Regions from separate parts of the Shewanella sp. ALD9 genome, predicted to be linked through region 1. Evidence: predicted binding sites of a transcription regulator. Region 1 holds the regulator's gene; each other region holds the start of a gene.

Region 1 (7,039 bases):
TCAAAGGTAATGACTGCGGCAATTTCTTGGGCGCTAAGTTGCTTTGCAAAGGCTTGCATTGCAGTACCTGGTTTACCGTTTAAGACGATATTCAGATGATCGTTAACAGGGCCTTTTATGATAGGGCTGCCAATTAATGATGGGAATACACCAGGAAGACCCGCACCATTGGGTTGGTGACAAGCGGCGCACCTAGCAATATAGATTTGTTCACCTTGTGAGGTTAGCTCCTCAATAGACAAGGTTTTAGACATTGATGCCGCAGCGGCTGCAGCTGCATTGCTTGCTAGTTTTTTTTGCTCCACTAACCAATTATCAAAATCGGCCTCCGATAATGCTTGCACCACAATCGGCATGAAACCATGGTCTTTACCGCATAACTCGGCACATTGGCCACGATACGTTCCAGGCTTATCAATACGAGTCCAGGCTTCGTTGATAAAGCCTGGATTGGCATCTTTTTTAACGGCAAACGCGGGTACCCACCATGAATGGATAACATCATCAGATGTCATCAAGAAGCGCACTTTTTGGTTAATGGGCAGTACTAATGGCTTATCGACTTCAAGGAGGTAATGCTCGCCTTTGGCCTCACTGCCATCAATTTGTGCTCTGGGAGTGGATAATGTGCTGTAAAATTCGATGTCTTTATCAAAATAGCTGTAATGCCACTTCCACTGCGACCCGGTAATTTTTATTGTGAGATCAGCATCACTGGGATCTTCCATAGCAATCAAGGTTTTGGTGGCTGGAATAGCCATGCCGATTAAGATGATGAAAGGGATGACGGTCCAAGCAATTTCCACTTTGGTACTTTCGTGAAAATTGGCCGCGACAGCGCCTTTTGATTTGCGGTGATAAATCATTGAGTAAATCATGATCCCAAACACCACTAACCCAATTGCACAACAGATGTAAAGAATCGTCATGTGGAGGTCATAAACCTTGCCACTGATATCTGTCACGCCTTGAGTCATGTTGAGGGGCATTTCTGATGCCCCAAGCGGAAGTGCTACAAACACCACCAGTAAACAATACAACCATTGCTTCACAAGACTACTCCTCTGCTAATTGCAAATAGCAACTACAAAGAAGAGTCACACAGTAATTCTCTGCTCTATGCAAACTCTTCGGTTCCCGAAAAAAGTTTGATGACCTCAAAGTACTTTGGTGGCTGTAAACATACGGTCTACGGTTTTATTGTTAGCTGTGCACCACGCTTGTACCTACTACTGAACTTATCAATTTTGATTTGGCTCATTTGTCTGAAAGTAATCTTGATTACTACCATTCACGTCCAATTAAAGATAAAAAATGTTTCATCCTTGTTAACCACATTACTTGTAGATTAAACATTGATCAAGATCACTTTGTTGGCTAATAGGCTGAAAAAAGATGAAAAAAAACCCTGAATTCAATACAGGGCTTGGTAATGAAGGGTTCGTGCTTAGTGAAATGAGCAAAAATTACTTGTTCCATTTGCTAATGTAGGGCTAACAAGTTGATGTTTGTGAGGTAAGTGAGCATTCACATCTTCAATTACCACCCCTAATGCACGTGCACTTTTGGCGACAATTTCTAAACGGCGACTATCGCGAGCATCAAGTGAGCTTGTCCAAGTTACTACTGCGCTCGATGTACCGCTAGTGAGCGCTTTCTCCATGGCCCATAATGTTTCGACTTCATCTTTGGTGTGCACCAGTAAAATGCGATCCATTCTTACACCAGCACTTGCCAGCATATGTTTATAGCCAATATGCGGCGGACTAATTAATACAATCCATCTGCCTTGCTGGCTCAATATTGCTAACTGGCTGCACAATTGGCTCAGTTCAGCTTCACCTTGGGTGACAGTTTGTAATGTTTGAATGGTTTGGGTGCCATGCAGTTCTGTTTCAGTTAAATCTACCCATAAGCCCGGGTGGCGTGGCGCGATGCCCATTAGTTTGTTCATAACCAATCTCCATTACGGATAACGCCAACGGCAAGCCCTTCGATGGTTAGGCTTTGGCAACTTAAATCTACTTTTATCGGATTGTAATCTTCATTTTCGGCATGCAGATAAATCACATTACCTTTTTGTTCAAATCGTTTTACGGTGACGTCATCATCAACACGTGCCACAACAACCTGGCCATTACGTGCTTGCTGCATTTTATGTACAGCGAGTAAGTCGCCTTCTAAAATGCCGATGTTTTTCATGCTGTCACCACGCACTCGCAATAAAAAATCTGCGGCGGGTTTAAACATGTTTGGATCGACTTGATAGTATTGTTCTACATGCTCTTGGGCCAAAATAGGTTCACCAGCAGCAACCTGTCCAATGAGTGGCAGACCGGTTTCAACCTGTTCTTCATGAGGTAAACGAATGCCTCTTGAGGTACCAGGCATGATCTCGATAAAGCCTTTTTTGGCTAATGCTTTTAAATGCTCTTCGGCGGCATTAGCACTTTTAAAGCCAAGACGATTCGCAATTTCAGCACGAGTGGGTGGCATACCTGTTTCGGCGATATTGTTTTTAATTAAGTCTAAAATTTCTGCTTGGCGCGGCGTTAACGGTCTCATGATGATTCCTGTCTTTTTATACAGTGACTGTCATTATATACAGTGTTTGTGTTCGCGCAAGTATTAACCAACTATTTTTTGTATTTTGTTGATTAAGTATCACTCAACAATATGTTTTAATTAACTATTACTAATTTTCTGTCTTATGTTATTTCTGATAGTGAGAGCTTAAACGTAAAGATAGATCGGTCTGATAGTGTAAGCAGGGTGGTTTCTGGTATCCTATACGACAATATTACAGTGGCTTATGTTGCGAAAATAACCATGTCAAAACCAGATTCAATATTTTTACGAGCATTAAGATGGATTCAAAAGTGGATGGTACAGACCATTGTGGTCCCTCACGATCCTTTTGATGACCTCAATATAGATCCAACTAAACCTTTGGTTTATTTAATGAAAACGGAATCTATTAGCGATATTGCCGCGTTGAGCGAAATCACCGAGGGCTTTGGTCTGCCCAGTCCTTATGAGCCATTACAGCTTGATGGCTTAACCGTGCCTCGAGTGGTCTGTTTAGAGGGCCGCAAACCACTATTTGGTAAACGTGAAAGTGGTGACAAATTCCTTAATTATTTTACCAGTTTATTGTCACTTCATAGTGAGAGCCCTGAATTAGATATACAGTTGGTTCCTGTTTGCCTTTATTGGGGACGTACCCCAGGTAAAGAAGAAGACAGCATGAAAGCTGCAGTATTTGAACGTGAAAACCCTACGTGGTTACGTAAATGGTTAATGATTTTATTTTTAGGACGCCATAATTTCGTCCAGTTTTCTAATGCATTATCGCTTCGTCATATGGCCGATGAACATGGTACTGATAAAAGAATTGCTCACAAATTGACCCGAGTCGCCCGTGTGCATTTCCGCCGTCAACGCAAAGTGATGACGGGGCCACAATTACCGAATCGACAAGCGTTGTTTGCCTCTTTATTAAAATCAGAATCTATCAAAAAAGCCATTGAAGAAGAGTCTGCAAATAAGAAAGTAACAGTCGAGAAAGCGCGTGAAACCGCCATTGAATACCTTGATGAAATTGCCGCTGACTATTCTGATAGTTTGGTGCGTATTGCCGAACGTTTCCTGACTTGGTTATGGAACAAATTATACAGTGGCATCAATATCAAAGGTGCCGAGCAAGTAAGACAGTTACATCATGATGGCCATGAAATTGTTTACGTTCCTTGTCATCGTAGCCATATGGATTACTTGCTACTGTCGTATATTTTGTATTATCAGGGCATGGTTCCGCCGCACATTGCTGCCGGTATTAACCTTAATTTTTGGCCAGCAGGGCCGATGTTCCGCCGTGGTGGGGCATTCTTTATCCGTCGTAGTTTTAATGGTAATAAACTTTATACCGCAGTATTTCGTGAATATTTAGATCAGTTATTTGCTAAGGGTTATGCGGTCGAGTATTTCACTGAAGGAGGTCGTTCGCGTACAGGACGTTTGTTAGCGCCTAAAACCGGTATGTTGGCTATGACAATTAACAGTGTGCTACGTGGGATAGAGCGCCCAGTAACCTTAGTACCCGTGTATTTAGGTTATGACCATGTGATGGAAGTGGCGACGTACCACAAAGAATTAAGCGGTAAGAAAAAGAAAAAAGAATCTGTATGGCAGGTATTTGGTGCTATTCGTAAGTTAGGCAATTTTGGCCAAGGTTATGTGAATTTTGGTGAGCCGATTAATTTACAACAGTTCTTAAATCAGCAGGCGCCAGAGTGGCGTGATGAGCTAGCTAAAGATCCTGACCAAAAACCATCTTGGTTTACGCCCTCAGTTAATTTGTTAGCTAACCGCGTAATGACTAATATCAATGGAGCGGCCGCAGCCAGTTCAGTAACATTGACTAGTTTAGTGTTATTAGCGTCAGAGCAAAATGCGTTAGAAAGAAGCCAGTTAGAACGTCAGCTTGATTTGTATTTAGCCTTACTTAAAACAGTGCCTTATACCGATTACACCTCTGTGGCCGAAGGTAATGGCAAGTCAATTATTGATCACTGTCTGTCGTTAAATAAGTTTGTTAGTACCAAAGACCTTATTGGTGAAATTATTTCAGTTGATGAAAAAATTGCCATCACCATGAGTTATTACCGTAATAATATTATTCATTTGATGGCGTTGCCGTCATTAATTGCCAGTTGTTTAGTGCATTATGACGTGTGCGATCGCCAGCGAATTCATGGCATTGTAATGGACTTTTATCCATTACTTAAAGCTGAGCTATTTATGAGCATTGATGATGTACCTCAACATGTGGATAGCATTTTAGATTTCATGGTTGAACAAGGTTTACTGACCGGTAGCGATCAGTTTGAGATAACGCCTCGTCATATTACCCAAGTGTTACTGCTTGCTGAAACTATCAGTGAAACGTTGCAACGTTATGCGATTATCTTCAATTTACTCGCAATAAAACCTGATCTTGAGCGCTCAGAACTGGAACGCGATAGCCATTTGTTAGCCCAACGATTAGGCGCGCTGCATGGCATTACCGCACCAGAATTTTATGACAAAAAATTATATAACACCCTGAGTGTGAAACTGAAAGAATTGGGTTATTTATGCAGCGACGAACATCGTGCTGAAGTGATCAGAATTCGTGATAACGCTAATAAATTACTCAGCTCTTTAGTAAGACAAACCATTGTTGATAGTGTGGAAGCGGAGCACGGACAATAATGGCTAATCATATGAATGCTGCCAAGCATCGTACCAGCGGTAAATCTGTATTGGGTGGGGCGATGATTATTGCCGGAACCACTGTGGGTGCGGGCATGTTTTCGTTACCCGTTGTTGGTGCTGGAATGTGGTTTGGCTATTCTATCGCGATGTTGCTCGGCGTTTGGTTTTGCATGCTAATGTCGGGTTTATTGTTATTAGAAGCCAATTTGCATTTTGAACCAGGCGACAGTTTTGACACCTTAACTCGGGTGACTCTTGGGCAGTTCTGGCGGGTGATTAACGGCGTTTCGATTGCGTTTGTGTTATATATTTTAACCTATGCTTACATCAGTGGTGGTGGTTCGATTGTGAATCACAGTCTGTCTGCATTGGGCGTAAGCCTACCCCAGAGCGTAGCCGGATTAGTGTTTGCGGTAGTTTTGGCTTTGGTGGTATTTATTAGTACTAAAGCGGTCGACCGTATCACCACAATCATGCTTGGTGGCATGGTGATTACTTTCTTTTTGGCTATCGGTAACTTACTAATCGACATTGATAGCATAAAGCTAGTATCGCCTGATGGTGAATCGCGTTACCTGCCTTATTTACTTGCCGCTATCCCTTTTGGATTGGCCAGTTTTGGTTATCACGGTAATGTGCCAAGTTTAGTCAAATATTATGGTAAAGATGCCAAAACCATCGTTAAGGCGATTATTACCGGAACCACTATCGCATTGGTGATTTATATATGTTGGTTAGTGGCAACGATGGGTAATATTCAACGAAGCCAGTTTGCCGATATTATTGCTCAAGGTGGCAATATAGGTGTATTAGTGGGTGCGTTGTCTGGAGTTATTGCCAGCCAATGGCTGGATAACATGTTAACCCTATTTGCTAACCTCGCCGTCGCCTCATCATTTTTAGGTGTGACACTAGGCTTGTTCGATTACCTTGCTGATTTATTTGGGTTTGACGACTCGCGCTCAGGACGAATTAAAACGGCAACGGTCACGTTTGTACCGCCAACAATCCTTGGTTTGTTATTTCCGAATGGATTTATTTTAGCGATTGGTTTTGCTGCGCTAGCTGCCACTATTTGGGCTGTTATTGTACCAGCGTTATTAGCCTATAAAGTAAGACAACAATATCCTGACTCAAAGGGATTTAAAGTCCCTGGTGGAACCCCGTTAATTGCTATTGTGGTGTTGTTTGGAGTTATCACTGCCACATGTCATTTGCTGGCCATGGCCGATATATTGCCGGTGTTTAAATAGACGCAAAAATTCCGGTGAAACAACTTTTAGCCTAAAAGCCTTCGTTTGAAGGCTTTTTGCTTTTCTGCTGATATCGACTTAACTTATGAGACAAGTTTCATGTTGGCTATATCAAGGCAACTATTTTTATAAAGGATTAGGATAATGAAGGTACAACAGTATCAACAAGGACAGCCTTGCTGGATTGAATTAGCAACTCATGATTGGGCGGCAGGTAAAGCATTTTATCAGGCGCTATTTGGCTGGGGAGCAGATGATATGCCTATGCCAGAAGGGCATTATACTATGCTGCAAATCGACGGTGATGATATTGCTGCAATGTACCCAATGCCAGCAGAAATGGAAGCCTTACCGACTCATTGGACAATTTATTTTGCGGTCGATGATGTTGATGCTACCTCTAAGGCTGTGACTCAAGCTGGAGGTGAGATTATTGCTGGGCCACATTCTGTTGGAGATGCTGGCCGTATGGCGCTATGCACAGATCCAGAAGGCTGTCGATTTGCATTATGGCAAGGCCAAGACCATAT
Region 2 (7,039 bases), on a different contig from region 1:
ATGGATATTAACACTACGTAAAGAGGGTCAATTCTTAACGTTTCATGGCGAATATACCGCCACGTAAAACTGTTACGTCGGCAAACCAAGTGTTCTGCCAATAAAATTTGCTGTTACCTGTATAAGACATAGTCATGCTCCTGATTAAAGTAAAGTTGTATAAACCTAGTAAAGCTTGGCTCGGTTCCCTGGAACGTACATTTCTCAAATCCATTGAGACAACTTGTCACTCAGATCCTTGGAGGTTATATCCATCCTGGATTAACTAGAGTCGACAAACACATTGCTTGTCGACGAAGTGAATTATACAAAACTGTAATTTAATTACAAGTATTATTTGCTTTAATTCACAAAAACATCATTGAAAGTGATTTAATTACAATCACTTCGTATTAAAACTATGTATAACTATTGTTATCAACATGTAAACTGCAAATAAAATCAATATAAAACAGATAATTAGATATTATATGACTACAACTTTGAAAACTGTAATAAAGCAACCAAAGGGCTTGCAGTTGGCTTTCCATACAGAGGATCGCCCTCCACCGCACTACCTGCAATATCAATATGGGTAAATGCCAGCTCTGTTTGAGCTAATCCAGAGGCTTTTATCAAGAAAGCGGCAGGATATTGATGCCCACGAGCCGTAATTGAAGACGGACCATTATTCGATGACACCACATCTGCAGCGCCATTTTTATCGGCAACTTTATCAAAGTCTTCTGGACGTAATCGTGAAACCTCAAATGGTTCACCGCATAACTGACCCACTTCAGCGAGTGTTGCTGCAACCCCTTGCTTTTTAGCCGCGCTATTTTCAACTAATGCAGGGTAACCACCGTAGGCTCGCACAACATGACCAGTTAACGTCGCCACCGAAAATAATTGTGGATTCACTGCGGTTTGAGCCTGTATTCGCAAATGCGATAATAAGTCAGCCAATACTAAGCGACCTTCTGCATCAGTATTACCAATACGGACTCGCACACCTGCGTGGCTAGTAATGATCTCATCGGTGACAAATGCATCACTGCCAATACTGTTTCTTACTAATCCGAGTTCAGCAATGACTTTAATACCTTTAGGTTTCAGTATTGATAGTGCTTTCATTAAACCGGCAACTGCTGCCGCGCCACCTTTATCACGGCTCATACCAGCCATAGAACCTGCAACTTTAATATCAGCGCCGCCTGTGTCGTAAACAACACCTTTGCCAGCAAAGAATAAGGTTTTTGTAATAGGGCCTTCACCAACATATTCAAGCTTTACCACTCGAGGATGATGACGTGCAACATCAAAAGAGCTTCTGCCCACCGCACTGAGTAATGGGTATTGCGCTTTTAACTGCTCGACTTGATCAACCACAGATACAGCCAAACCGCTATCAGCAAAAGCATCAACACAATATTGTGCAAACCCAATAGCCGACATACGCTCAGGTTCTGTACCACAAAGATCGCGCGCCAATACTCGTCCAGATTCTGCCGCATTAATTAACCTACTGTGCGCGGCGGTATTCAATAATCCAATAGCCTCTAAACTCGGTTGCAAAGACTTTGCTTCTCGCGCCTCTAACGGTTGCCAAAGCTCTTGTCCACACGCCAGTGCGGCAACTTGTTCTGCATTGGCAAAGCGATTGTCAGTTACCCTTGGAACAACAAGTAAAGGTTTAGTGGCACCTGCGGCTTTAGCAATGGCAATACCTTCTCGAGCGGCTTTGGCAAAAATCCTGACATCGCTATACTCATTGTCGCTATCTGTCACTGGGGAGATAATCAAACGACCACCGGCTAACCCTGGCGCAAAAAGGAGCGTGGCACTTTTACCGACACGGAAATCTATTTGACTAGCGTGTGCAGCAAGCAAACTCACTTCATCTTGTTTGATCTCAGCTAAACTCGTCGCTATCACAACAACAGCGTCCCAACCTTCGCCTTCAAAAATAGCCTCATCACTTGTGACATCAATAATTGGCACTTGGAACGCGGTAACCGCTTTATTCACTTGGGTCATACAAGATCCTTACTCTTTAGGAATATAGATAAATTAGTGGGTTCATAATTATTTACAGATTTGTGGACTAAACCTTGGCAAATCGCTATCGCAATATCAAGTAACTGCGCAGAATATGTTAAAATAGTGGCAGTAATATTTTGTGTCGTATATCGACTTGATTTCATCTTAGAGGGCGTTTCGTGACTGCATTAACTCAATTATATCCTCAGCCTCTATGGCAATGGTTTGAACAAATTTGTGCTATTCCACATCCATCAAAACATGAACATGCGTTATCACAACATATTCAACAATGGGCAAAAGCTCAAGGCCTTGCGGTTGTTGAAGACAAAGTGGGTAATTTAATCATCCGTAAGCCTGCTACTGCAGGAATGGAAAACTGCAAAATAGTAGTGTTACAAGCGCACATTGATATGGTGCCGCAAAAAAATGCCGACAAAGTACATAACTTTGAAACCGATCCGATAGAAGCCTATGTAGACGGTGATTGGGTTAAAGCCAAAGGCACAACCTTAGGTTCAGATAACGGTATTGGTATGTCTTCGGCGCTGGCCGTTTTAGGCAGTAAAGACATTAAGCACGGGCCACTCGAAGTGCTGCTCACCATTGATGAAGAAGCCGGCATGACTGGCGCCTTTGGTTTAGAAGCCGGTTACCTTGATGCTGAAATTTTAATTAATACTGATTCAGAGCAAGAAGGTGAAATCTACATGGGTTGCGCCGGCGGTGTTGATGCACAGATAAGTATACCAATGTCTTGGCAAGCACCAGAACAAAGCAACGCCAGCTTTTCACTGACTATGTCGGGTTTAAAAGGCGGCCATTCTGGTGTCAATATTCATCTTGGTCGTGGTAACGCTAACAAGTTATTAGCGCGATTTTTGTTTAAATACAGTGACGAATTAGCCCTAGAGCTGGTCAGCTTTAGTGGTGGTTCGCTGCGTAATGCTATTCCACGTGAAGCTAACGTTCAATTGATGTTGCCAGCTGAAAATGTTGAAGCATTAAAACAAGCTATTGAGTCATTCCAAGCGTTAGTGCGTGAAGAGTTAGCCGTAGCTGACCCATCGATGTTACTCACATTAGCCGCTATTGATGCACCAACAAAAGTCATGGGCGAAGAAGCGCAAAATACCTTAATCGACTTATTACATGCTTGCCCTAACGGCGTAATGCGCATGAGTGATGAAGTGGAGGGTGTGACTGAAACATCACTAAATATAGGCGTGATCAGTACTGAAGATGAAAGCGTAGAAATATTATGCCTTATTCGTTCATTAATCGATTCGGGGCGTGAAGAAGTCACCGGTATGCTAACCGCACTATCAAATCTATCGGGTGCTAGCATTGATTTAAGCGGTGCTTATCCAGGTTGGAAACCAGACACTAGCTCATCTGTTATGGCAATTGTGCGTGACACCTATAACGATATTTATAAAAAAGATCCTACTGTGATGGTTATTCATGCGGGTCTTGAATGTGGTTTATTTAAAGAACCTTATCCACATATGGACATGGTATCGATTGGTCCGACGATTCGCTATCCGCACAGCCCAGATGAAATGGTTAACATCACCACGGTTGGTCAATATTGGGAATTACTGCTTGCTGTATTAGAGCGTATTCCTGCTAAAGAGGCGTAATCAATCAAGTGATTATGGCCAAGGTTATAATTGGCGGATAAGCTATAAATCAAAGGCGACAGCAATGTCGCCTTTTTGCTCTCTATGGTTTCCGTTATAAAATGGGCGCCTAAAATTGTAAATCGAGTTGAGTAATTTGATCGGCACTATTCTCGGAAGAAACCAACGTCACATCCGCTAGGCCAACGCTCACACCGAGTAACCGAATCCCTCGCCCTTGGCTTCGTTGTAATGCTTGCAGTAATAATTCATGAAACAGGTTAATTGAAATCTCATCACTGCGATGCTCGATGGTGGTCTGCTTAAAATCATTAAATTTCAGTTTTACAACCTGCTTATGGATCTGTCTATCTTTCGCACTCCGATGAACCCGAGCACTCAGCTCTTGAATAAGCTGTGGTAATACTTGATGACATTGCTCTAACGTAAAAATGTCTTTGGCTAACGTGGTTTCAACCCCTACGGACTTACGCACTCGGTGCGGGCTAATTTGCCTTGAATCGATACCTTGTGCACGCTCAGCCAACACATGGCCAAACTTACCAAAGGCCTCAATTAATTGCACTTTAGGGTATTGTTGCACGTCATAACAAGTGGTTAAGCCAATATCGGCTAACTTTTTTGAAGTGACTTTACCGACGCCAGGAATTTTACTCAGAGGTAGGTCTTTTACAAAATCAGCAATTTGATTTGGGGTGATAACATATTGTCCATTAGGCTTATTTAAATCGGATGCAATTTTGGCTAAAAACTTAATGGGTGCAATACCTGCTGAAGCCGTTAATCCAGTGACCTCATAAATGTCATCACGTATCGCTTTGGCAATTAATGTCGCACTGCCTTGATGAGCATCGCAATCTGTGACATCAAGATAAGCTTCGTCTAAAGACAATGGTTCGACAAGATCAGTGTATCGATGAAAAATCTCACGTATTTGGAGTGACACAGATTTATACACCTCCATGCGTCCAGGCACTAAAATTAACTGCGGACATAACTGCAACGCATGATAACTGGACATAGCACTTCGCACCCCAAATTTGCGGGCTTCATAACTGCAAGTACTTATCACACCACGGCGATCACTTCTGCCGCCAACAGCAATGGGCTTTCCTCTTAACTCAGGAAAATCACGCATTTCTACCGCAGCAAAATAACAATCCATATCGATGTGAATGATTTTACGCATTCTATAACCATCATCATTATCTCAATTAAAACCATGATACTGTACATATAAACAGTATTCAATCATTCTCTTAAGGATACAAAAAAGCCCAAACGCAGTTGGGCTTTATTAACATGTAACATAGCAATTAAGACATTACATTTTGGTCTGTAAATAGTTTTGTAAACCAATACGTTCGATTAGACCGAGTTGCTTTTCTAACCAGTACATGTGGTCAGATTCAGTGTCATCTAATAACACTTCTAAAATTTCACGGCTTTGGTAATCAGCTTTTTCTTCACATAGCGCGATAACTTTACGCAAATGATCAGCTACATGATATTCGTATGCAAGATCATTTCTCAGCATTTCTTGCACATCTTTACCAATATTCAGCGCTTCACGGCTGCCAACATCTGGAGTGCCTTCTAAAAACAAAATGCGTTGAACTAATTTAGCTGCATGCAACTTCTCGTCGTCTGACTCATGCAGAATACGGGTATACAGTTCATTGAACCCCCAGTCTTCATACATGTGAGCATGGACAAAATATTGATCCATGGCAGACAATTCGCCGGTTAATAAACTATTTAAAGCGTCGATGACTTCTGGATGGCCTTTCATGATAATTTCCTATTAGTCGTTAATTTGTGATTGAAGATAATTTTGAATACCGGTTTGATTGATTAGCTCTTGCTGCGACTCAATCCAATCTAGATGTTCTTCTTCGTCTTCGAGTAAATCTTCAAATAAATCGCGGCTAACATAATCTTGCTGAGTTTCGCATACCTTAATGGCTTCACGCAAAATGGCAATTTGTTCCGTAATTGCAGTTAGATCACAGCTAAGCATTTCTTCAGCATGTTCACCAATGCGCAATTTATCTAACTGTTGTAGGTTAGGTAAACCTTCAAGAAACAATACACGTTCAATCAGCTTGTCAGCATGCTTCATGTCTTCAATCGATTTTTTATACTCTTTCTCATTAAGCTTTTCCAATCCCCAATGCTTAAACATGCGAGCATGTAAAAAGTATTGGTTAATGGCGGTCAGCTCACAGGTAAGTACACGATTGAGTTGGCTGATGACTTTAGGATGACCTTTCATAGTAATGTCCCTCGATAAATAATGTGATCTCGATCAATTACAAACAGGATAAAACACTATAGGGGTAATTGCAAATTTTCCTTTATTTTCACACACTTACAATTGATAACCATTATCATTATAACTAAGCTTTGTAACTCGTTAGCAATACATAAACATAAAAAAAGCCTTCAAAATGAAGGCTCTTTACAAAGCATGAGTTTATTAACTTAAGCTTTAGGCAATTAACGGTGTTAAATAATTCGATTTTGATTTAGCAACTCATTGCGAGCTTGCTCTTTTTCCATACGGCGTTTACGTTTGTCACATGGATCATCACAGTCACACGCTTTTTCAATTCCTAAAACACCTAAACCACCACAACTACCTTCTACCGCTTTCTTCTTTACGATATAGCCGATAGACATTAACAAAAAGAACAATAATAACACTACAAATGCTGCTATAAATGTACTCATTACAAACTCCAATTACTCATTCAGATAAGGGTATAATACTTTTTTAATCAATCAGTTTAAAATAAAGAACCTACTTAACATACGATTTAAACGCATCGCTGTAATAGACCTGATAACCCTGTTCTTGCTTCTCAATCAACATTATTGCTAAATTTTTCTCTTTAGCAAGTGCCAATGAAGCCTCAGTACCTAACACCATCATAGCGGTGGCATATCCATCTGCGGTCATACAACTTGAGTGTAACACGGTTGCAGAGGCAAGTTGATGCTTAATAGGATAACCGTTACGAGGATCGATTAAATGTGAAAAACGTTCGCCATTCTCTTGATAAAAGTTACGGTAATCACCCGATGTTGCTAATGACATGGTGCCAGGTTCAATCACTTGCTGAACGGCTTGCCCTTCACTCGTAGGTTGCTCAACAGCCACTCGCCATGGGGTTTTATCGGCTTTAGTACCTTTAACATTAAGCTCACCACCTATTTCGACTAAATAACCAGACACATGATATTTGTCTAATAGCGCGGCAATTTTATCGACACCAAAACCTTTTGCTATTGAAGATAAATCAACATACAGGTCTGCATTATGCTTAGTTAATGTTAAGCCTTTTATCGACAGTTCCTTGATGCCCATTTTAGCT
Region 3 (7,039 bases), on a different contig from region 1:
ATTAATGGATGAAGAACTCGATGAGTTTGTTTTTTCTCACCCAGTAATGGAACAAGAAAAAGAATTACAAGGCATGTTACTCGACATTGTCGAAGCTAATCCAGACATAACCAGCGAACTGGTTAAAGGTTTACGTAAAGATATTATCGAAGCCGGTGTGTCTAATATTGGTATTAGCCTGTAGCAAAAACTTGTAGCACGGATCGGTTACTGCCAATAAACGTCATTTAGCCTGAAATTATTCAGGCTTTTTATTAGGTGTCGCGCCATGAGAAGAATTTTTTATCAAGGTTTCACTTTCAGTAACACCAATGGTAAAACTGATAACTGGACGCTAGTGATTGGCAATCAAGTACGAGTGGGTTCGTTATTTGAGTTAAGGCGGCAAGTGCATTTTTTTTCTGAACTTGGAATATTACCTCCACCGAAAATATCAAAAGCAAATTTAGCCTTAAAATCTGACAAATAATCACTCGTTTAACTTTAGCCTAATTGCATCCGCCTATCGAAAAGCAGTAAAGTGACCTTATTATCATTTTGCTAAGGAATTGCGAGGGATGTCCAGTATTCTTACCCCGCTAATCGCTGTATTTATTATTATGCTGCTCGGCAGTATTGTTCAAAAAATGCGTCTGTTGCCAGCAGACACCGATTTGATCCTCAATCAGTTTGTTTATTACATTGCTTTCCCCGCTATATTACTGATTGTGCTAGCTGAAACGCGCATTGAAGACATTATTCAATGGGGTTTTATCGGTGGGTTTAGTCTGGCGATGATCATCACTTACGCTTTAGTGATTGTTGTATCACTAATTCGCACACCTAAAAAACAAGCAGTTGCCGCCATGCGCGCATTAAATGCTACGTTTGGTAATACCGCATTTATTGGCATTCCATTGCTGAGTTTATTATTCCCAGGTCATAAAATGGCATTAGTCGCTGCAGCGATTGCCAGCTTGTTGTCGGTGTTCATGTTTGCTTTTGCTTTAGTATCAATTGAGCTAGCCAGCCGTGATAAACAATCAACCGACCATGCCATCGTCATCATGGCTAATGCCCTGTATAAAAACCCAATCGTGGTTGGCAGTGTTATTGGCATCGGTTTATCAGCACTGCATATTACCTTACCGGATAGTTTGGCCTTAATGCTACATCAGGTGGGAAATACCTCTAGCCCATGTGCACTGTTTGCTATAGGAATGGTACTTGCCAAAGCATTACGACATCAATCTGGCACAAAAATGTTCAGTGTTGGTTTGATTGCGGAACTGAACTTAATCAATTTACTCAAGCTAATTATTCAACCTTTAATTGCCTTTGGTTTACTCAAACTGTTCGGCGTAGAAAAGGAATTACTGACCATGGGAGTCATTTTGGCAGCGTTACCGACAGCAGCAAGTGTGTACCTTTTGGCCGACCGCTACCAAATTAACGCCAATGTCAGCGCCCAAGGTATTTTATATGGCACATTAATCACTTTTATCAGTTTGCCGATAATAGAAACACTTTTAAAATCCATTGCTTAATGAACAATCAAATCTAGATGATAAAATAGTCAGCGATAATTATTCCTCAACCACTTTACTGTATATAAAATCAGTATATACTGTTTATCAATACAGTGGTTTGGTGGTTTCATTGACAGGAATTTATTATGCTTTGCCAACTCAGCATCAACAATTTTGCTATCGTGCGTTTTTTAGAGCTCGACTTTAAAGCCGGTATGACAAGCATCACCGGCGAAACAGGTGCAGGCAAATCGATTGCTATCGATGCGCTTGGGTTATGCCTTGGTAATCGAAGTGATGCCAACACTGTCAGGCCTGGAGCCTCCAAAGCCGAAGTGAGTGCAAGGTTTACCCTTCATGATGTACCTTTAGCCAAACGCTGGCTTGAAGATAGCGATCTTGATGCTGAAGATGAGTGCATATTACGTCGAACTATTAACAGTGATGGCCGCTCAAGAGCCTACATTAATGGTAATCCTGTGCCCGTGACGCAATTAAAAGCCATCGGTCACCTATTGATTGGTATTCACGGCCAGCATGCTCATCACGCAATGCTTAAAAGCGAGCATCAATTAAACCTACTCGACCACTATGCCAACCACAAAATACTGCTCGATAGCGTTAGCGCTAGCTATCAACGCTGCAAACAAGTGGAAAACGAGCTAAAGCATCTTGAACAAGCACAGCACGAACGTATTTCGCGTCAACAGCTACTGCAATATCAAGTAGAAGAGCTTAATGAGTTCAACTTAGGCTTGGAAGAATTTGATGAAATAGAACAAGAACACAAACGCTTAGCCAATGGCACAGATTTAATTGAACGTTGCCAAGCAGGTTTGCATTTATTGACCGAAAGTGATGAAGGCAATATAGAATCTCTGCTTAATAAAGTGGCCAGTATTGCTGATACGCTTCAAGGCTATGATGAATCCCTTGCGCCTATCAGCACTATGATCAGCGATGCGTTAATTCAAGTACAAGAAAGCGCTAGCGAAATTGAAAGTTATTTAAGCAGTTTAGAGCTTGATCCAGAACATTTTGCCTATTTAGAAAAACGTCTTTCAACGGCAATGCAATTGGCGCGCAAACATCATGTGAGTGCTGATAAGCTGGCGCTACATCATCAAGCATTGATGAGTGAATTAGCCGAACTTGCTGACGACGAAACTAAATTAGATGGTATAAGACAACAACTTGAAGCCACCAGAAATGCCTACTTAACCAATGCACAAAAACTGAGTCAAAGTCGTAGCCGTTATGCTAAAGAATTGGACAAGCTAGTCACCCAGTCTATCCATGAGCTTAATATGCCTAAGGGTAAATTTACCATTCAGATTAATCATAATCCGGACAACATTTCAGTTAATGGCTGCGATAGCATTGAATTTATGGTGACCACAAACCCTGGGCAACCATTACAACCGATTTCTAAAGTTGCCTCTGGCGGTGAGTTATCGCGTATTGGATTAGGGATTCAAGTGATCACGGCTAAAAAAGTCGCCACTCCGACACTGATATTTGATGAAGTTGATGTGGGTATTTCTGGACCAACAGCATCGGTAGTCGGTCGTATGTTACGCAGCCTTGGCGAATCAACTCAAGTATTGTGTGTCACCCATTTGCCGCAAGTTGCAGGTAATGGTCATCAACATATGTTTGTGAATAAATTTAATAAAGGTGGCAACACCGAAACGACCATGCAGACGTTGGATAAAGATCAACGGGTGAATGAACTTGCGCGCTTATTAGGTGGTGATGTCATTACCGAAAATACCTTGGCGAATGCCCGTGAGTTGTTGCAATAATCGTTATGCACTTATAAAAAGCAAATCAATATGTTAACGTAAAGTTAAAATAGATTTACGGATAAATCATAATGATGAAAGTAATAAAGGGCTTGGGTATTTTTGTCGGGCTAATATGTAGCTTACTGGTATTTACCGTTGTCTGTTTAGTGGCCATTAATGCAACAGACAGAACAAAGTCACCTAACACTCTTTTAGTTGAAAACTGGCTAAAACAGCAACCTATCGACCCTAGCGAAAATGGCTATGAGTATGCAATTACTATCGTAGGCACAATAGGAGACGATAAAACAAATGATAAAAAACCATTAATCAGCTTCAGCGAGCAAGAAGTTGAGTTAACTGACAACTTTAAAACGGCTTGTTATCAAACGGATTTGATAATATGCAGTCAATTTATTAGCGATAATAGCGATAGTATTAGAAATGTCATTGGCGCTCATAATGCCAATATACAACAATATAATACATTATTAGATATGCCTTATTGGCAAGAAGAACCACAGTCTTTAACCCCAAACAATCAAGCTCATTGGGGTCTGCTTTTTAAGTTAAGAGATGTTCGTCAGCTTGCTGCGATAATAAGTGTAGATACATCTGACAACAAACTTGACCAACAAGCTACAGTGGCATTTTTAAACAAAGATGCACATTTTTGGAATATGGTTTATCACTCATCTCGCACAACACTCAATCATATGATTGCCGTTAACATGATCAAATATCAGCTTAATTTAGCTAGCACCTTAGCTAAAACCACTGATGCAGCTGTTGCAACCAAAGTCACAGCTTGGCAAACATCTTTCGAATTAACTGATAGTGATTTTGAACGGATATTTTCTGGAGAATGGCTTTTTGCCCATAACGTTACAGAACAAATGTTAATTGAAGTGCAGTCTGATAGCGTGGCTTTTTATGAGAAATGGTTAGCCTATGCGTTGCTTAAGCCAACAGACAGTGACAATCTCATGGCTGAGTATATTGTCAGCTTAGTAAAGGAACCAGTTTCAACGACCTCGATGCACACGCTCAAAGAACCAAATTATTGTGCTAACGACAATTATTTTCAGCAATTATGGATGTTACGCTACAATCCGATTGGTAAACTATTTAATTGCACTGTTTATGGAACAGATTACAAACAACGTTTAACCAATATGAATACAGAGTTAGAGCAATTGCGGACCAATCTACTTACCGCAAAATCATCCTAGTAAGTAGCTGCAACTGATTTAGTATGAGTATTATCGACAAAAAAGAGCACAAATGTGCTCTTTTTATGTATTAGGTATGATTTATAAGTGCATTTATAATTCTTTGCTAATCGTTAATTATGATCAGTTACTTATAATCAGGTATTGATAATCAGTTATAGATAATCAGTTATAGATAATCAGTTATAGATAATCAGTTATAGATAATACACCGCTAGTTGCACACCTATTAACGAAAAGATTCCCGCCAATACATCATCAATCATTATCCCAAAACCGCCATGCACTTTGGCATCAAGCCAGCGAATAGGCCATGGTTTGACGATATCAAAAAAGCGAAATAGTACAAAACCAAGTGCTAACCACATAAAACCTAAAGGCGCTGCAATCATGGTGATCATCAACCCAACCACTTCATCCCACACAATAGCACCATGATCATGTACGCCCATATCTTTAGCTGCTTTGCCACAAATATAAAAGCCAGCGAGCATGCAAATACAGGTAATGATCAGGTAATTGGTTAAGCTTAACTGTTGCATGAGCAACACTATGGGCACCGCGGCTAAGGTACCAAAGGTACCCGGTGCTTTTGCCGCTTTACCGCTGCCAAAGCCTAATGCCAAAAAGTGAATTGGATGGGCTAAAGACAGCTTTTTTACGAATTTATCTTGGGTTAATAATCTCATAGTACTTCAATTAAAAATGCACAAAGCCACGTGAAATCGGGTTAAATTCCAACCCATTTTCGACTAGTTTTAATTTATCACCTGCACAGATTTGACCAATTTTTACAAATTTGACACCAGCATGAATTAACGCGGTATCAATTGCGCCGCGTTGTGATTCTGGAACCGTAAACAATAACTCGTAGTCTTCACCACCCGTGAGTGCATAGCTTAATGCATCTTCATGACTAAGATTGGCTTTAATTGAGTTTGATAACGGAATTAGATTCACATCGATGATGGCGCCCACTTTCGATGCCGTTAATATATGTCCAATATCAGACATTAAGCCATCAGATAAATCGATAGCACTGGTGGCAAGTGTACGCAGAGCTTGGCCAGCTAAAACACGAGGCGTTGGATAATAATGACGATTAATCAGATATTCTTTATCTTCAGTGTTAACCGTTTTAACGCCTCTGAGGATATCAAGACCTAAAGCTGAGTCACCTAAAGTGCCGGTGACATAGACCCAATCACCAATTTTTGCACCATCACGAGTTAATGCAGTACCTTTAGGAACTTGGCCATTAATCGTAATACTGATACTGCGAGGTCCACGGGTAGTATCACCACCAATTAAGGCAATACCATAATATTCTGCAATCTCGAACAGGCCTTCACTAAAATGTGCTAACCAAGGCTGGTCAACATTGGGGAGCGTCAGTGCTAAGGTAAACCAGGCTGGTTCTGCTCCCATGGCGGCGAGGTCAGAAAGGTTAACCGCTAACGATTTATAACCTAAAGCATGAGCAGGAATGCTTGCTAAAAAGTGGACATTTTCAACGAGGGTATCACAAGAAATCGCTATCGATTTATTGTCGGCAGGATTCACTAACGCACAGTCATCGCCGATGCTTAACTCTACATCGCGCCTTTTTAGGCCTTTATTGCGGAAGTAATGTTCAATGAGTTGGAATTCTTTCACATTCAGTCTGGTACGGTAAACCGTCCACCTCAATTTTGAAACAATTAATAACAAATGAAAACGGTATCCGAAGATACCGTTCTGGTGTTACTTATGCTTCACTAACTTATCAAGCAAGCCGTTGACAAATTTGTGACTATCTTCAGCACCAAACGCTTTCGCTAACTCGATACCTTCGTTAATCGCCACTTTAAACGGCACATCTTTACGGAAGGTCAACTCATAAGTTGCCAGACGCACAATGGCTTTTTCTACTGGTGACACTTCTTCAAAATTACGATCAAGATGCGGCTTTAACAGCTCATCAATTTGCGATGTTTTTGATGCTACACCAGTTAACAACTCACGAAAATAAGCGACATCAACACCGTCAGTGTTCTGTTCAGTTAAAAACTCATGTTCTACGTCAGCAACTTTGTTTTTACTTAACTGCCATGAATAAATGGCTTGAACGGCTAAACGGCGGGCCTTACGGCGCTCTGAAGGTTTCATACTTTTCCTACTATTACAGCTGTTGTTCTAGTTGTTGCAGTACATTAACCATTTCAAGCAAACTAAGGGCTGCTTCGCCACCTTTATTGCCTGCTTTAGTACCCGAGCGCTCAATAGCTTGCTCAATGGTATCAGTAGTTAATACACCGAATGAAACAGGAAGATCATACTCTAATGCAACTTGTGCAAGACCTTTGTTACATTCACCAGCAACAAATTCAAAATGAGGTGTACCGCCACGAATGACAGCACCTAATGCAATGATACCGTCAAACTTTCCACTTGCTGCAACACGTTTTGCTGCAAGCGGTAATTCAACTGCACCAGGTACGCGAACAACAGTAATGTTGTCGTCACTGACCTG

The links. Region 1 encodes LexA, which represses DNA repair genes until DNA is damaged. Its sites were predicted from a motif close to TACTGTATNNNNATACAGTA; they were not measured.
Region 2: dinB (DNA polymerase IV) is a predicted target of LexA. The motif match lies at 4,889-4,908, and genes of this name have one in related genera.
Region 3: recN (DNA repair protein RecN) is a predicted target of LexA. The motif match lies at 1,605-1,624, and genes of this name have one in related genera.

Annotation. Positions count from the first base shown of each region.
Region 1 is NZ_PJCD01000001.1:145,919-152,957, forward strand. Features, by position in the region: gene coxB (cytochrome c oxidase subunit II) at 1-1,052, opposite strand, end outside; gene CXF88_RS00725 (SulA-like leucine-rich domain-containing protein) at 1,448-1,954, opposite strand; gene lexA (transcriptional repressor LexA) at 1,951-2,565, opposite strand; gene plsB (glycerol-3-phosphate 1-O-acyltransferase PlsB) at 2,830-5,253, shown strand; gene mtr (tryptophan permease) at 5,253-6,509, shown strand; gene CXF88_RS00745 (VOC family protein) at 6,654-7,039, shown strand, end outside.
Region 2 is NZ_PJCD01000002.1:294,779-301,817, forward strand. Features, by position in the region: gene CXF88_RS04775 (leucyl aminopeptidase family protein) at 475-2,016, opposite strand; gene CXF88_RS04780 (aminoacyl-histidine dipeptidase) at 2,199-3,662, shown strand; gene dinB (DNA polymerase IV) at 3,772-4,851, opposite strand; gene bfr (bacterioferritin) at 4,987-5,454, opposite strand; gene bfr (bacterioferritin) at 5,467-5,937, opposite strand; gene nqrM ((Na+)-NQR maturation NqrM) at 6,171-6,395, opposite strand; gene CXF88_RS04805 (FAD:protein FMN transferase) at 6,466-7,039, opposite strand, start outside.
Region 3 is NZ_PJCD01000002.1:199,488-206,526, forward strand. Features, by position in the region: gene CXF88_RS04380 (YjaG family protein) at 1-184, shown strand, start outside; gene CXF88_RS04385 (DUF3319 domain-containing protein) at 269-469, shown strand; gene CXF88_RS04390 (AEC family transporter) at 558-1,526, shown strand; gene recN (DNA repair protein RecN) at 1,655-3,313, shown strand; gene CXF88_RS04400 (hypothetical protein) at 3,385-4,527, shown strand; gene CXF88_RS04405 (phosphatidylglycerophosphatase A) at 4,725-5,216, opposite strand; gene thiL (thiamine-phosphate kinase) at 5,227-6,183, opposite strand; gene nusB (transcription antitermination factor NusB) at 6,271-6,675, opposite strand; gene ribE (6,7-dimethyl-8-ribityllumazine synthase) at 6,689-7,039, opposite strand, start outside.